2 linked regions of the Cecembia calidifontis genome follow. The protein of the gene in region 1 interacts with the protein of each later gene in a pairwise test. Links are inferred from orthologs where the notes say so. Each region holds a gene or a part of one and is shown on either strand. Other genes may lie near its edges.

Region 1 (10,968 bases):
AAACTCAAAAATATCGGCTATGATCTTCATGGATGGCTGGGGTGGATAAATGTAGGTATTCCTCACCATGAATTCTTTCAGGATGTCATTTTGTATCGTACCGCTCAACTGATCCGCTTTGACCCCTTGTTCTTCGGCTGCCACAATATAAAAAGCCAAAATAGGAATCACCGCACCGTTCATGGTCATGGAAACAGACATCTGATCAAGTGGGATCCCATCAAACAGGACCTTCATATCCAAAATGGAATCTATAGCCACACCTGCTTTGCCCACATCCCCTACTACCCTGGGATGGTCGGAATCATAGCCCCTGTGGGTAGCCAGGTCAAAAGCCACCGAGAGGCCCTTTTGACCGGCGGCGAGGTTTCTTCTATAAAATGCATTGGACTCCTCCGCAGTAGAAAAACCTGCATATTGACGGATTGTCCAAGGCCGCATAACATACATGGTACTGTACGGTCCCCTCAGATAAGGAGGTATTCCCGCTACATAAGCCAAATGGGAAAATCCCTTTGTGATTTCCTTTGAAAACACAGAAGGTACAGGAATCTTTTCAGCTGTTTCCCAAATCTCAGATGCTACATTGTCAGGCTGGGATGTGTTTGAAAATTTCAATTGCTTTATATCGGGTCTCATGCTACAGTTTCATTTTTTGACTCCAAAAGATCAGTTTCTCTACCAGCAAACAGTTGCCAGGGCAACTCTTCCACCTTTTCAGACAAAGTAAATTTTGCCTTTTCTTCCTTCAATTGGTATTTGTTCGCACCAATTTTAGATTTTTGAAGCTCAAGAATATCGCTTTGGCGTTTTTTACGGGTGGATTTCACTTCCTCCTGAATCAATTGGTCTTTGTATAATTTCCACCAACCTCCACTGGCTTCCACATTTTCTAAACTTTCTTTTGTTCTGTCCAAAAGAATGCCTGTAAGGTTTTCTATGAAATAACTTCCTGCTACAGGATCCAGTACCTTATCAAGGTAGCTTTCCTCCCTAAGGATATTGGAAATATTCCTGGCCATTCTTCTGGAAAAAGAGTCTGGACCAGATAAAACCTCGTCATGAGGTCTTACCCAAAGCACATTACAACCCCCTAAAATGGCAGACATGGCCTCGGTCGTATTCCTCAACATATTCGTATAAACATCCATTCGGGATTTGGTCCAATTGCTTGTCTGGCAAAACACTTGGATATTCTCAGGCAAAACTTCAACCTGATAGAGCTCACCAAGACTTTGAAAAAAAATACGGCCCGCCCTGATTTTACTTATTTCTTCAAAATAATCTGAACCTACAGAAAACCTAAGCATTGCCTTTTCAAAAACCTTTTGAGCAGGAACACCGGCTTTTCCAAGATGGTCCAGCAATTCCACAATTGAAGCAAAACCGAATTTTAACTCCTGAATTGCAGTGGCACCAGCTTCATGGTAACAGGAAAAATCGATGCAGCAGGCTTTGAAAGCAGGGAAAGGTTCCAGTTTATCAATCAACATAGCCAATTCCTGGGAAATAACTTCCATTTCCGATTCCTCATGAAAAAGCCGGGTCATGCCATCCCAAAGGACTCCTCCCTGAAGTTGATCTGAACCCCAGTCTTTTCTACCGAACCAATCCAAAAATGGAGCAAGAACAACACTTGGGGATCCGCTTGATAGAACAAGAAATATCTGGATATAAGGCAGTTCAACCCCTTTGAGCAATTGATTAAAGTCCTCTTTACCTGACACTTCCAGTACAAGGGCATCACAACCATTTTGTAAGGCATCCAAAATTAGTGCATTGCCTTTATTTTGGTCTTCAATTCCTACATGAAAAACATTGGACCATATCCGGGGAGACAATCCAGGTATCTCTGATGGAGGATGAATTTTGTTATGATATGCTTCAAGAAAAGCAAGGGTTTCAAGATCTTCTTCCGTATAAAAAGGCATGATTTCCAACCCACCTGCTGTTTTGGACACCAAATGCGTTGTGAAATCTTTGCCTTTAAGATCAGCAATGGCCTGTTGAATCCATTGTTCTTTGGTGACAGGACCAAATTCCTCAAAAAGCTTATTTTCCATATTGGGTTTATATTGATTGATAAAAAACAACTTCCTTTGACCCATTATACTGTTGAAATGGGATTTGAAAGCTATCTTTAGCCCCAAAAATAAGAGGTAGATATCTGAAAACCCATTAAAAGACCTCAAATTGAAAAATGCTTAAAAATAAAATTTTCAAAATTCCAGTTTTCGCGGCAGTCCTTTTCCTTCTGTACGCTTGCGCCCCTGCCCTAGTAAAAACCGGAGAAGCCCAATTTTTCAGCCTTGACTCGGAAGTTCCTGCAGATCCGATTACCCAAAAATTCATCCAGCCTTTCAAAGAAAACCTAGAAAAAGAAATGAACACGGTCATAGGCAGAACCACAGAGGCTATCTTGAAAAACGGAAATGGCGAGACAGCCATCGGTAATCTGGTGGCTGATTTTCAGAAAGAGTTTGCAGAGAATTTACTTGGTTACCCCATTGATATTTCCATTATCAACAACGGAGGAATACGAAACACCCTGCCCAAGGGAAACATTACCTTAGGCAACATCTATGAATTATCTCCTTTTGATAATTACCTCCAAATTCTGGAATTAGACCATCGAGAGCTTATTGCTCTCGCGGAGTTTGCTGTCTCCAGAAAAATACTTGGAATTTCAGGAATGACAATTCATGCCCAAGATGGAAAAATCCTCGAATTGAAAATAAATGGAGAAGAAGTAAATCCTGCAAAAAAATATATTTTGGCCGTGAACGATTACCTTGCAAATGGCGGGGACGGCATGGGGTTTCTCTCGGAAATTCCCAGAAAAGCTGAGACCGATTACCTGCTCCGGGAAATCCTTATAGATAGGATTAAAGCAAAAACGGCATCCGGGTTGAATATCGAAGCTAAGGTTGAAGGAAGACAAAAATTTGATTGAAATGAAAAGAAGGGATTTTATTAAAAGCAGCTTACTTACAGGAGCAGCTTTAAGTTTTGGCAGCCCACTTTTGGCAGATGAGATGCTTTCAAAAAAAGGAAAAAGAATCAGCATCCTTCATACCAATGACATGCATTCCCGGATTGAACCTTTTCCCAATGACGGCAGCCGAAATGCAAATCAGGGCGGGATGATCAAACTGGCTTCCTTGGTATCAAAATTTAGAAACGAGGAGGAAAATATGCTATTATTGGATGCCGGGGATGTATTTCAGGGTACGCCTTACTTCAATTTTTATGGAGGGGAACTTGAATTTAAGCTCATGAGCCAAATGGGCTTTGATGCCTCCACCCTTGGAAATCATGAGTTTGACAATGGGCTCCAAGGCCTGTATGAGCAACTTCCGCACGCATCTTTTCCCCACATCTGCTCCAACTATGATTTTTCCAACACCTTGATGAAAGACGCCACCATACCTTATAAGATTTTCAAAAAATCAGGTTTACGAATCGGGGTATTTGGGCTTGGAATAGAATTGGAAGGTTTGGTCGGAAAAAAGAATTATGAAAACACACAATACCTTGATCCTGTTGGTGTAGCGAAGGAAATGGTCCAAGAATTAAAGGCAAAAAAATCAGATCTGATCATATGCCTTTCGCACTTGGGTTATGCTTATCGGGGGACAAAAATCGATGATCTCAAATTGGCAGCAGCTGTGAATGAAATTGATTTGATCATAGGAGGTCATACACATACCTTTTTGGATGAGCCTACCCAAATCAAAAATACAGAAGGCCACACCACAATTATACATCAGGTGGGAACGGGCGCATTGCGATTAGGGAAAGTAGATTTTGTATTCACTAAAGAGAACAAAATTAATTTTGCCAGCGCAAAAAGTTTACCGATTTATTAGAAAGTCAAGCAGTTTTTGATTTTTTATTTAAATTTATTTTCCCCAAATTTGATGCCCTCCAAAAAGGCAGGGAATCAGCTAAATCTACAATTCTTTCGCTTGGATAATTATTGAGTACTAAATGAGTTCAGAGGCTAATGCAGTTTGGAATGAATGTTTGCGTGTAATCAAGCAGCACGTCAATGAACAGAGTTTTTCAACCTGGTTCAAACCAATAAACCCTGTTAGATTAGAGGGAAGCACCCTCACCATTCAGGTACCCAGTCAGTTTTTTTATGAGTGGTTAGAGGACAACTATGTACAGGTTTTAAAGCTTGCCATCAAATCCACGCTGGGACCCAACGGCAGGTTGGAATATGCTGTAGTAGTGGACAAGGGCAATTCTCAAAACCAGCCCTATGTGGTAAGTTTCCCTCAAGGAAATTCTGCTTCAAGTCCAAAAAAATCCAATACTGCTTTAGCTGAAAGCAAAAGTCCATTTGACATGCAGTCTTTGGACAGCGAAATGCTGCTTCAATCCAACCTCAACCCGAATTATACTTTCAGTACTTACATAGAGGGTGACTGTAACCGTTTGGCCAGATCTGCAGGGTTTGCCGTTGCGACCAAGCCAGGGGTAACTTCATTCAACCCTTTGATGGTATATGGAGGAGTGGGGCTTGGCAAAACCCATTTGGTTCAGGCCATTGGAAATGAGATCAAAAACGGACCAGATGACAAATTTGTACTTTATGTCTCTTCAGAAAAATTTGTAAACCAGTTCATGGATGCCATCAAAGATGGAAATGTGAAAAGCTTTACTAATTTTTACATGCAGGTAGATGTTCTGATCATCGATGATATTCAGTTTTTGGCAGGTAAAGACAGGACCCAGGAAATGTTCTTCCATATCTTCAACCACCTGCACCAAAACAAAAAGCAGATCATCATGACCTCAGACTGTCCTCCCAAAGATCTGAAAGGATTGGAGGAAAGGTTGCTGTCCAGGTTCAAATGGGGATTAACAGCAGACTTGCAAATGCCTGATTTTGAAACCAGGGTGGCCATTATCAGAAGAAAAATGCAGTCAGAAGGCATCTTTATTCCAGATGATGTTGTAGAATACCTTGCTTATACTGTTGACACAAATGTAAGGGAACTGGAAGGCGTTTTGATTTCCCTGATTGCCCATGCTTCACTGAACCGGGTAGACATTGATCTTACCCTGGCCAAGACGATCATGAAAAACATCGTCAAGGACATTGAAAATGAAGTTGGGATTGATTTTATCCAAAAAACAGTCTCTGAATACTTTGACATCAAGACGGAAGACCTGAAGGCCAAGACCAGGAAAAAAGAAATTGTAACAGCAAGACAGGTCGCCATGTATTTTTCCAAAGAATTCACCAATCATTCTTTGAAATCCATTGGTTATCATTTTGGCGGAAGGGACCACAGTACGGTCATCCATGCCGTGCAGACGGTCAATGACCTGATGGACACAGATACTGCTTTCAGAAACTCAGTAAATGACCTGAAAAAGAAATTCAAAATGCGGTCCTATTGACCGCATTTTTTTTGTATTTACTTGCTTTTGGCTTTTTTTTAGTGATCAGACACACCTTGATTTCAAAAAGGGATTCAATCATTTCCTCTATTCTTTAGGAATAAATCGAACAATTCACGGGCTTTGGCAATGGCGGAGAATTTCCCGGATTTTATACCAGGAAGTAATTCCTCCATCCTCTTTTTGACCTGGGAATGATGGAAAAAAGAGCTTTCCATCAGGTACCTGATGTGTTCCTGCAACCAATTAACCCTCTGTTCTTGCCTGTTGGACTCGAGGAATCCATTCTTGGTCATCTTGTCTCTAAAATCATCAATCATTGTCCAAATTTCCTCTAGCCCTGATTTTTCTATAGCAGAACAGGTTTTGACCTGAGGGATCCAGCCATTCTCCTTTGCGGGAAAAAGGTGCAGGGCATTGGCATATTCCCTCTTTGCCCTTTTGGCTGCTTCAACATTGCTGCCATCAGCTTTATTGATGATCAATGCGTCGCACATTTCTATGATCCCTTTTTTAATTCCTTGCAGCTCATCCCCTGCTCCGGCCAACATCAACAGAAGAAAAAAATCCACCATTCCTTTAACGGCAGTTTCAGATTGACCTACACCCACTGTTTCTATCAGGACCACATCAAAACCAGCAGCCTCACACAGCAACATGGCCTCCCTTGTCCTTGCACTCACGCCTCCCAAAGCAGCACCTGCCGGACTGGGGCGTATATAAGCTCTTTTGTCCGAAGAGAGTGCCTCCATCCTGGTCTTGTCTCCCAAAATACTTCCCCCTGACTTTTGGCTACTGGGATCAATTGCCAACACCGCCAATTGATGGCCTCTTTCCACGAGTATTTTGCCAAAATTTTCAATAAAAGTACTTTTCCCTACACCCGGAACACCAGTAATACCTATCCTGATAGACTTTCCAGAATAGGGAAGGATTCCCTCCATCACTTTTTCGGCCAACATTTGATCTGAAGGCAGGGAGCTTTCTACCAGGGTAATAGCCCTACTGAGCACCATTCTATCCCCCTTCAACACACCATCTATGTAATCCTCAACGGGAAGTCTGCTTTTCTTTTTCAATTTTTAAAAGATTACGCACCAAAGATTCCCCTAATATATCTGAATTATTTGAAAGGGTACCTGACAAAATTCTCCTGACCCATAGCTGATTTTTCGTACATCCCAATGCAATAAGTATTCCGTGCGGGATCAAAATGAGGAATGTCAGGCTGCAGTTTTTTGGGGGCATAATCTAAGGAACTGAAAAAATACACTTTGGTATTGCCGTATTTTGTATGAGGCATAAATGCACCGTAAGCCTTCATTTCATCCCATAGGGTATCCGGGGAGTAAACAGCATATATCCTAATGATGGGACCGGTATTGTTTTCATTGCGGTAAAAGGCTGTTTCCACAAACTCACCCTTCAAATCCCCTATTCCCGGCTGCGAAATTGTATCTCTAATAATCCAAATGATGATCAAAATGACCGACAGGAAAAGGGCAAAAAAGACAAAACGGTTACTCATAGGAATTAGCGGTTTAAATTTAAAGCCTTAATTTAGGGGAAAAATTCCATGATGGCTTTCGAATATTTAAAAGCGCTGCATATCATCTTTGTCGTGACCTGGTTTGCGGGCCTATTCTACATAGTGAGGTTATTCATCTATCAGGTTGAGGCCCTGGAAAAAACAGAACAGGAAAAAGCAATACTGATGCCACAACTCAATCTTATGGCACAGCGCTTATGGTATATCATTACCTGGCCTTCCGCCATTTTGACTTTGATCTTGGGTTTTTGGGTATTGTATTACAGATGGGGATATATGCAGTTGGGCTTTATGCATGCCAAATTGGGTTTTGTTCTTGTACTGTACATTTATCACATAATTTGCCATAAAATTTTTAAAGATTTACAAAATGGAATAGCAAAATGGACCTCAACACAGTTAAGAATGTGGAACGAATTGGCAACCCTCTTGCTATTTGCTATCGTATTCCTCATTGTACTCAAAAGCCTTATTAGTGTGGTCTGGGGTATTGTTGGTTTATTGGGCCTTAGTGTCCTGATGATGCTTGGCATCAAATGGTACAAAAAAGTTCGGGAAAAAGCGAATCCATAATTAATTCAAAAACTTATATGAAATCTAGCATAGCAACCATTTTCTTTGCCTCACTGGTTTTACTGTTTTCTTGTTCTGGACCTAAAGAAAATGACAACAGTTCTTCTTCTCTACCTATTTTGGGAAACAAGTATGTCAATGAATTTGAAATCGAAGGCAAAATTGTTAAAGACACTGTCTATCATAAGATTGCAGAATTTTCATTTATCAATCAGGAAGGAAAAGAAGTGAATAATGCTACTGTGGAAGGAAAGGTGTATGTGGCAGACTTTTTCTTCACGACTTGTCCCACTATCTGCCCCATCATGAAAACTCAAATGCTCAGGGTTTATGAGAAATTTAAACACGAACCCAACTTTATGATCCTGAGCCACACCCTTGATCCCGAGCATGACACACCGGAACTTTTAAAAGATTATGCAGCCAAAATCGGGGTAGAGGATGATAAAACCTGGAATTTCTTGTCAGGAGATCAGGAAAAAATCTTCGAAATCGGCCAAACAAGCTACCTTACCACTGCCATGTCGGATAAAAATGAACCAGGAGGGATTTTACATTCCGGAGCTTTTGTATTGGTAGATCAGCAGGGCAGGATTAGAGGTGTCTATGATGGGACCAAAGAAGAACAAGTCAATAGATTGATGAAGGATATACCCAAATTACTGAAATAAAAACATGTGGAAAATCGGGACGGGAATCGGCATTTTGATCTTCCTTTGTTTTAGCTGCAATCCCAATCAGTCAGACAAAGATAAGACTCTTGCCTCCATCAAAGATACCAAAGTGCTTCAGTATGCCATTGAAGGGAAAAACTTGTATGAATTGTACTGCGCTAATTGTCATCAAAAAGATGGGACAGGTTTGGGAAAACTAATCCCCCCACTTAATCCTTCCGATTATATGGCCGAAGATGTGGGAAGAACAGCAAGAATCATAAAATATGGTTTACAGGGAGAAATCATGGTAAACGGGCAAGTCTATAATCAGCCTATGCCGGGAAACCCCAACCTTACCAATTTGGAAATTGCAAGGATAATGACCTATATTTATAATATTTGGGGAAATGAGGAAGGGGTAATCGATGCTAACTCAGTGGAAAAGTTTTTAGAAAAGAAAAATTAACCCTTTCCTAACTCCTGCTTGGCTGCCTTGAGCGCTTCTTTGATGTCTTTATTCACCTTCTCTACCAAAACTTTCTGTTCGGTAAGATAGGCCTTTGCTTCTTTTTCCTGACTTCGACAGTCGTCAGTCCCATTTTTACATAAAGTATTGAAATATAGATCATTATAATTTTCAGATTCTCAATTTGGGTGTCCCGGGGTGGTTTTTTGTACTTTTAGGCATGTTTGTTCGGAGAAAACCCAATAAAAGTGGCAAGATCAGTGTTCAGGTAATTGAGAAGATCAAAGGTAAAAGCAAGGTTGTAAAAACGATCGGAAGCAGTTCTGATCGATCTGAGGTTGAAAGACTTTTTATTCTTGGGGAGGAATGGATAAAAAACCATAAAGGAGCACTTGAAATCCCCTTCAGTGATGAAGAACGGATTGCCGATTCTGTTCTGGAAAGTGTTGAAAACATCACTGTTTCAGGTACCGAGCTGCTTTTGGACAGGATTTTCAATGATATTGGGTTCAGCGCAATCCAAGATGATATCTTCAGGTGGCTGGTATATTCCAGGATCTGTTTTCCTGCCAGCAAGCTGAAAACCTGTGATTACCTGCTCACCTACCACGGCCTCGAATTCCAGGTTCAGGACCTTTACAGGTACATGGACAAGCTTTACAACAACTATAAGGAAACGGTCCAGCTGATCAGCTTTGAACATACCAAGAGAATACTCGGAGGGAGTATCAATATCGTTTTCTATGATGTTACTACGCTTTATTTTGAAGTGGATCATGAAGATGATCTTAGAAAGAGTGGTTTTTCCAAGGAGGGAAAGCATCAAAATCCACAGATTGTTTTGGGTCTGCTGGTTGGACTAGAGGGATATCCTCTGGCTTATGAGATTTTTGAGGGAAACAAGTTTGAAGGGCATACGATGATCCCTGTGATAGAAGCTTTTAGAAAGAAGTATAGCTTACCTGCTCCGATTGTTGTTGCCGATTCAGGTTTACTGTCAAAAAGCAATGTAAAAGAGTTACGGGACAACGGTTACGAGTTTATTCTGGGAGCAAGGCTGAAAGCTTCCCCTGATAAAAGTAAAGAGAGGATATTGGCTTTTGAACTTGAAAACGGCGAGAGCAGGCTGCTGGATTGGGAGGACGGGCTCAGAATGGTTGTCAGTTATTCAGACAGAAGAGCCAAAAAAGACAGGATCAACAGGGAGAAAGGTCTTAAAAAGCTCGAGAAACAGTTAAAATCAGGAAAGCTCAACAAAAGCCACATCAACAACAGGGGCTATAACAAGTATCTTAAAATGGAAGGGGAGGTAAAGATTGCACTTGATATTGAAAAGTTTGAACAGGATGGGAAATGGGACGGTCTCAAAGGGTATATTACCAACACAAACCTTGACAAAGACGAGGTCATTGAGAATTACAACAACCTTTGGAAAATAGAAAAGGCCTTCAGGATAACAAAAAATGAAATCAAAGTCAGGCCTGTTTTCCATTATAAACAACGCAGGATCGAAGCACATATAAGCATCGCATTCGTCGCTTACAAAGTGTTTAAGGAACTGGAAAGGCAGTTATTGGAAAAAGGATCAAAACTTTCTCCTCAGAAAGCCATAGAAATAGCAAAAGGGATTTACACTGTTGAAATACAGCTCAAATCTTCAGGTAAAAAGCTGAGAAAGACCCTGCTTTTGAACGAAAGTCAACAAAAACTCGCAAAAATGTTCGGTTTTTGATTTTGGGTGTCCCAGTGTCGAAGTCAGGAGTTTTTAGAAAAGAAAAATTAACCCTTTCCTAACTCCTGCTTGGCTGCCTTGAGCGCTTCTTTGATGTCTTTATTCACCTTCTCTACCAAAACTTTCTGTTCGGTAAGATAGGCCTTTGCTTCTTTTTCATCGACAGATTCATCAGGAGCTTTGTACTGCCTCATCCAAACAAACATCCCTTCAAAAGCATCCTCCAGTTGGTTTTCAATATTCCTTAGCTCATGGATCTTTTCTGCATTGACAACAGAATCTTCCGCTATCAAACTATCGGTTTTTATTTTAATTTCTTTCTTTAAAGACTTAAGCTCCCCCATCAGAGGCATGACCTCATCATGAATAGCGATAACTTCATCTCTAAGCAACTTTGTTTCATCAACTTTTTCTGAATTACATGCAAATTGCACGAAGAGTAACATAAAAAAGATAGATCTGGCAATAGATTTCATATTAAACCGACATTTCTCCTGCAAGTTAGGATTTATTTGATTAATAAAAATTCATTTTATCATCATTTTTTTAAAACAAATCAAAAAAGTCCTGTTTTAGA
Region 2 (2,960 bases), 3.7 Mb from region 1 along the record:
CCTCTGCCCAATTTTCATCTTTATAATTGAAGCCTTTCGTTATACCAAGAGCCAGCGCTGAAGCTATCTTATTCTCACTGCTACTGCTGATGTATACTTCTGCACCTGCAGCCAAAGCAAATTGGGCTGCAAATTGGGCCACTCCACCACCAAATCCGGTCACCAACACTTTTTCACCTTTTTGTAAGCTGCTCTGAACCATCAATGCCCTGTAAGCAGTCAAGCCACCTAATGGCAATGCTGCAGCCTCCTCCCAGTTCATAAATGCAGGTTTGGCAAAAATTCTGTTTACATCAACATCTACAAATTCAGCTAAAGTCCCATGACCGGGCATACCCAAAATCTGAAAATCCTTGCCCTGAACTTTTTCATCATCCCCCCAATGCAATGCAGGATTGATGATTACTTCTTTTCCCAACCATTCATTTAGACCATGATGGGCCACATCCAATACTATTCCTGCTCCATCAGATCCCAAAATCACCCCATCCTTAATATTGGGATAAAGTCCCTGCCTGCACCATTCATCCCTGTGGTTCAATGCGGCAGCTTTGATCTGTACCCTTACCTGCTCCCCACTCAGGTGAGGCAAAGCTATTTCAGTAAGTTCAATTTTACTATCAGTATGTCTATTTAAAACAATAGCTTTCAATGACTTATATTATTTAATTAAGAAATAAATTCAGGAGATATATCCCATAAAAGCTTAAAAAGGAGCTGGTTCACTGCTTCCCAAGCCGCCGGGGAATGGATCATCAAAATCTCCCCCATTGGCTTTACTCTGCAAACGGATCATATTACCTGATTCGAAATCCTGGGCTCCTCCACCACTTGGAAACTTACTACCGTAGAGCGCATCTTGGGCCTTATAAGGCACATTTAACTCGAGATCCGCAAATTTTGTGTATTTACCGATAAACCTAAGTTTAACATTTTCCAAGGAACCATTTCTATGCTTGGCAATGATTACCTCACCTACACCCATGGTGGAGTTTCCGTCTTCATCCTCAGTTATTCCATAATACTCAGGACGGTAAAGGAACATTACCATGTCGGCATCCTGCTCAATGGCTCCTGATTCCCTCAAATCGGAAAGCTGAGGCCGCTTATCTCCTCCCCTGGTCTCCACAGCACGGGACAACTGAGAAAGCGCAATTACTGGAATATTCAGTTCTTTGGCTATCTTTTTCAAAGCCCTGGAAATACTCGCAATTTCCTGTTCCCTGTTGCCTCCTCCTCCGGATTTGGAGTCCCCTGACATTAACTGAAGGTAGTCGATTACGACCATCTGAATATCATGTTGTGCCTTGAGTTTTCGGCACTTTGCCCTGAGCTCCAGAATGGAGAGGGCCGGTGTATCATCTACAAACAGGGGGGCTTTTGAGAGTTTGGCAGTTTTATGTACCAATTGCTCCCACTCATAGTCTGCGAGGTTTCCTTTTTTGATTTTTTCTGAATCCAATTCGGCCTCAGAGGAAATCAACCTGTTGACCAATTGGACAGAGGACATTTCCAGTGAAAAAATCGCTACCGGTCTGCCGTGATCTACTGCTGCATTTCTCAATACAGACAAAACAAAAGCAGTCTTACCCATAGCGGGACGCGCTGCGATGATAACCAGATCGGATTTTTGCCAACCTGAAGTAACCCTATCCAATGCTGTAAAACCACTTGGAACACCGGTAAGGCCGTCCTTTTGACCTTTTTTGGCTTCAAGCTCCATGATGGCTTCTTTCATGATGGAGCGCATATCTGCATAATTTTTCCGGATATTCTTTTCCGAAATTTCAAACAGTGATTGCTCCATCTTATCCAACAGCTCAAAAACATCCGTAGTATCTTCATAAGCATCTTTTTGGATTTCAGAAGCTATGCTGATCATTTCCCTTTTCATGGCCTGTTCGGTAATGATCCTGGCGTGAAATTCAATATTGGCAGCCGAGGAAACTTTGGAAGTCAACTCCGTGATAAAAAATGCTCCTCCTGCCAATTCCAACTGTCCTTTTTTCCGTAGCTGATTGGTCACTGTCAAAAGATCAATCGGTTGCGAATCAGAAAAGAGGTCAAGTATTGCCGTGTAGATTACTTTATGGGCCTCTTTGTAGAAACTTTCGGGCTTAAGAATATCTACTACAGTAGTAAGCGCATCCTTCTCAAGCATCAAAGCACCGAGAACTGCTTCTTCCAAATCAATCGCCTGAGGTGGTAATTTCCCCAATCCCGAACCAATATTAAGATCCGGTTTTTTTCTCCCCAAATTTCTATTGGTAGTGCTTGGTTTATTTTCTGCCATAAAAACAAATGTACATGCTTTGCCCTTATCTTTTTGAACAATTTATTCACGGGATATCCACATCTAATCCGGGAAAACTGAATATCAACCTTTTACCTGATAACGTCAAGAAAAAAATATATTTCGGCTCTTCGGGATAAAAATTACCTGATTCCAAAATTCACTGGGAAACCAAAACCCTTATCAAGCCTTTGGAAAAAATAGAAAAAAATTGGGTCTAAGAAACTCCCTGTTTAGTACTTTTGAAAGATAGAAATTTTATTATGTCCAAAAAGTATCATTTTATAGCAATAGGTGGGGCGGTCATGCACAATTTAGCCCTGGCCTTATTGGCCAAAGGATATGAGGTAAGTGGATCGGATGATGAAATCTACGAACCATCACGGAGCAGGTTGAAAAATGCCGGAATTCTTCCCATTGAAAAAGGCTGGTTTCCCGAGAAAATACAGTCCGATTTGGATGGCATCATATTGGGTATGCACGCAAGGATCGATAATCCGGAATTAATCCGGGCAAAAGAACTGAATATCCCCATTTATTCATTTCCGGAATTCATTTACAACCAAAGTCAGGATAAACAAAGAGTAGTAATATCAGGAAGCCATGGAAAAACTACCATTACTTCCATGATTCTTCATGTCCTGAAGTATTTGGGAATGGACTTTGA

What was found.
Region 2: the proteins of dnaA (region 1) and dnaB interact in binary tests that used the Escherichia coli proteins (3 or more experiments, as listed by UniProt). The link is inferred for Cecembia calidifontis from one-to-one orthologs.

Annotation. Positions count from the first base shown.
Region 1 is NZ_SGXG01000001.1:13,330-24,297, forward strand. The notes cover bases 3,399-6,202. They hold dnaA (chromosomal replication initiator protein DnaA), read left to right. Parts: upstream 3,399-3,990; coding sequence 3,991-5,415; downstream 5,416-6,202. Other genes in these bases: BC751_RS00070 (metallophosphoesterase), read left to right, coding at 3,399-3,869; meaB (methylmalonyl Co-A mutase-associated GTPase MeaB), read right to left, coding at 5,490-6,202. Also shown: scpA (methylmalonyl-CoA mutase), read right to left, coding at 1-639; BC751_RS00060 (methylmalonyl-CoA mutase family protein), read right to left, coding at 636-2,063; BC751_RS00065 (5'-nucleotidase C-terminal domain-containing protein), read left to right, coding at 2,201-2,953; more of BC751_RS00070, read left to right, coding at 2,955-3,398; more of meaB, read right to left, coding at 6,203-6,494; BC751_RS00085 (hypothetical protein), read right to left, coding at 6,539-6,943; BC751_RS00090 (CopD family protein), read left to right, coding at 6,995-7,537; BC751_RS00095 (SCO family protein), read left to right, coding at 7,555-8,208; BC751_RS00100 (c-type cytochrome), read left to right, coding at 8,213-8,659; BC751_RS00105 (IS1634 family transposase), read left to right, coding at 8,880-10,391; BC751_RS00110 (HEM-1/HEM-2 family protein), read right to left, coding at 10,439-10,837. UniProt on the Escherichia coli protein: Plays an essential in the initiation and regulation of chromosomal replication. Binds in an ATP-dependent fashion to the origin of replication (oriC) to initiate formation of the DNA replication initiation complex once per cell cycle.
Region 2 is NZ_SGXG01000001.1:3,753,534-3,756,493, forward strand. It holds dnaB (replicative DNA helicase), read right to left. Parts: upstream 2,294-2,960; coding sequence 707-2,293; downstream 1-706. Other genes in the region: BC751_RS16080 (zinc-binding dehydrogenase), read right to left, coding at 1-652; BC751_RS16090 (UDP-N-acetylmuramate--L-alanine ligase), read left to right, coding at 2,557-2,960. UniProt on the Escherichia coli protein: The main replicative DNA helicase, it participates in initiation and elongation during chromosome replication. Travels ahead of the DNA replisome, separating dsDNA into templates for DNA synthesis.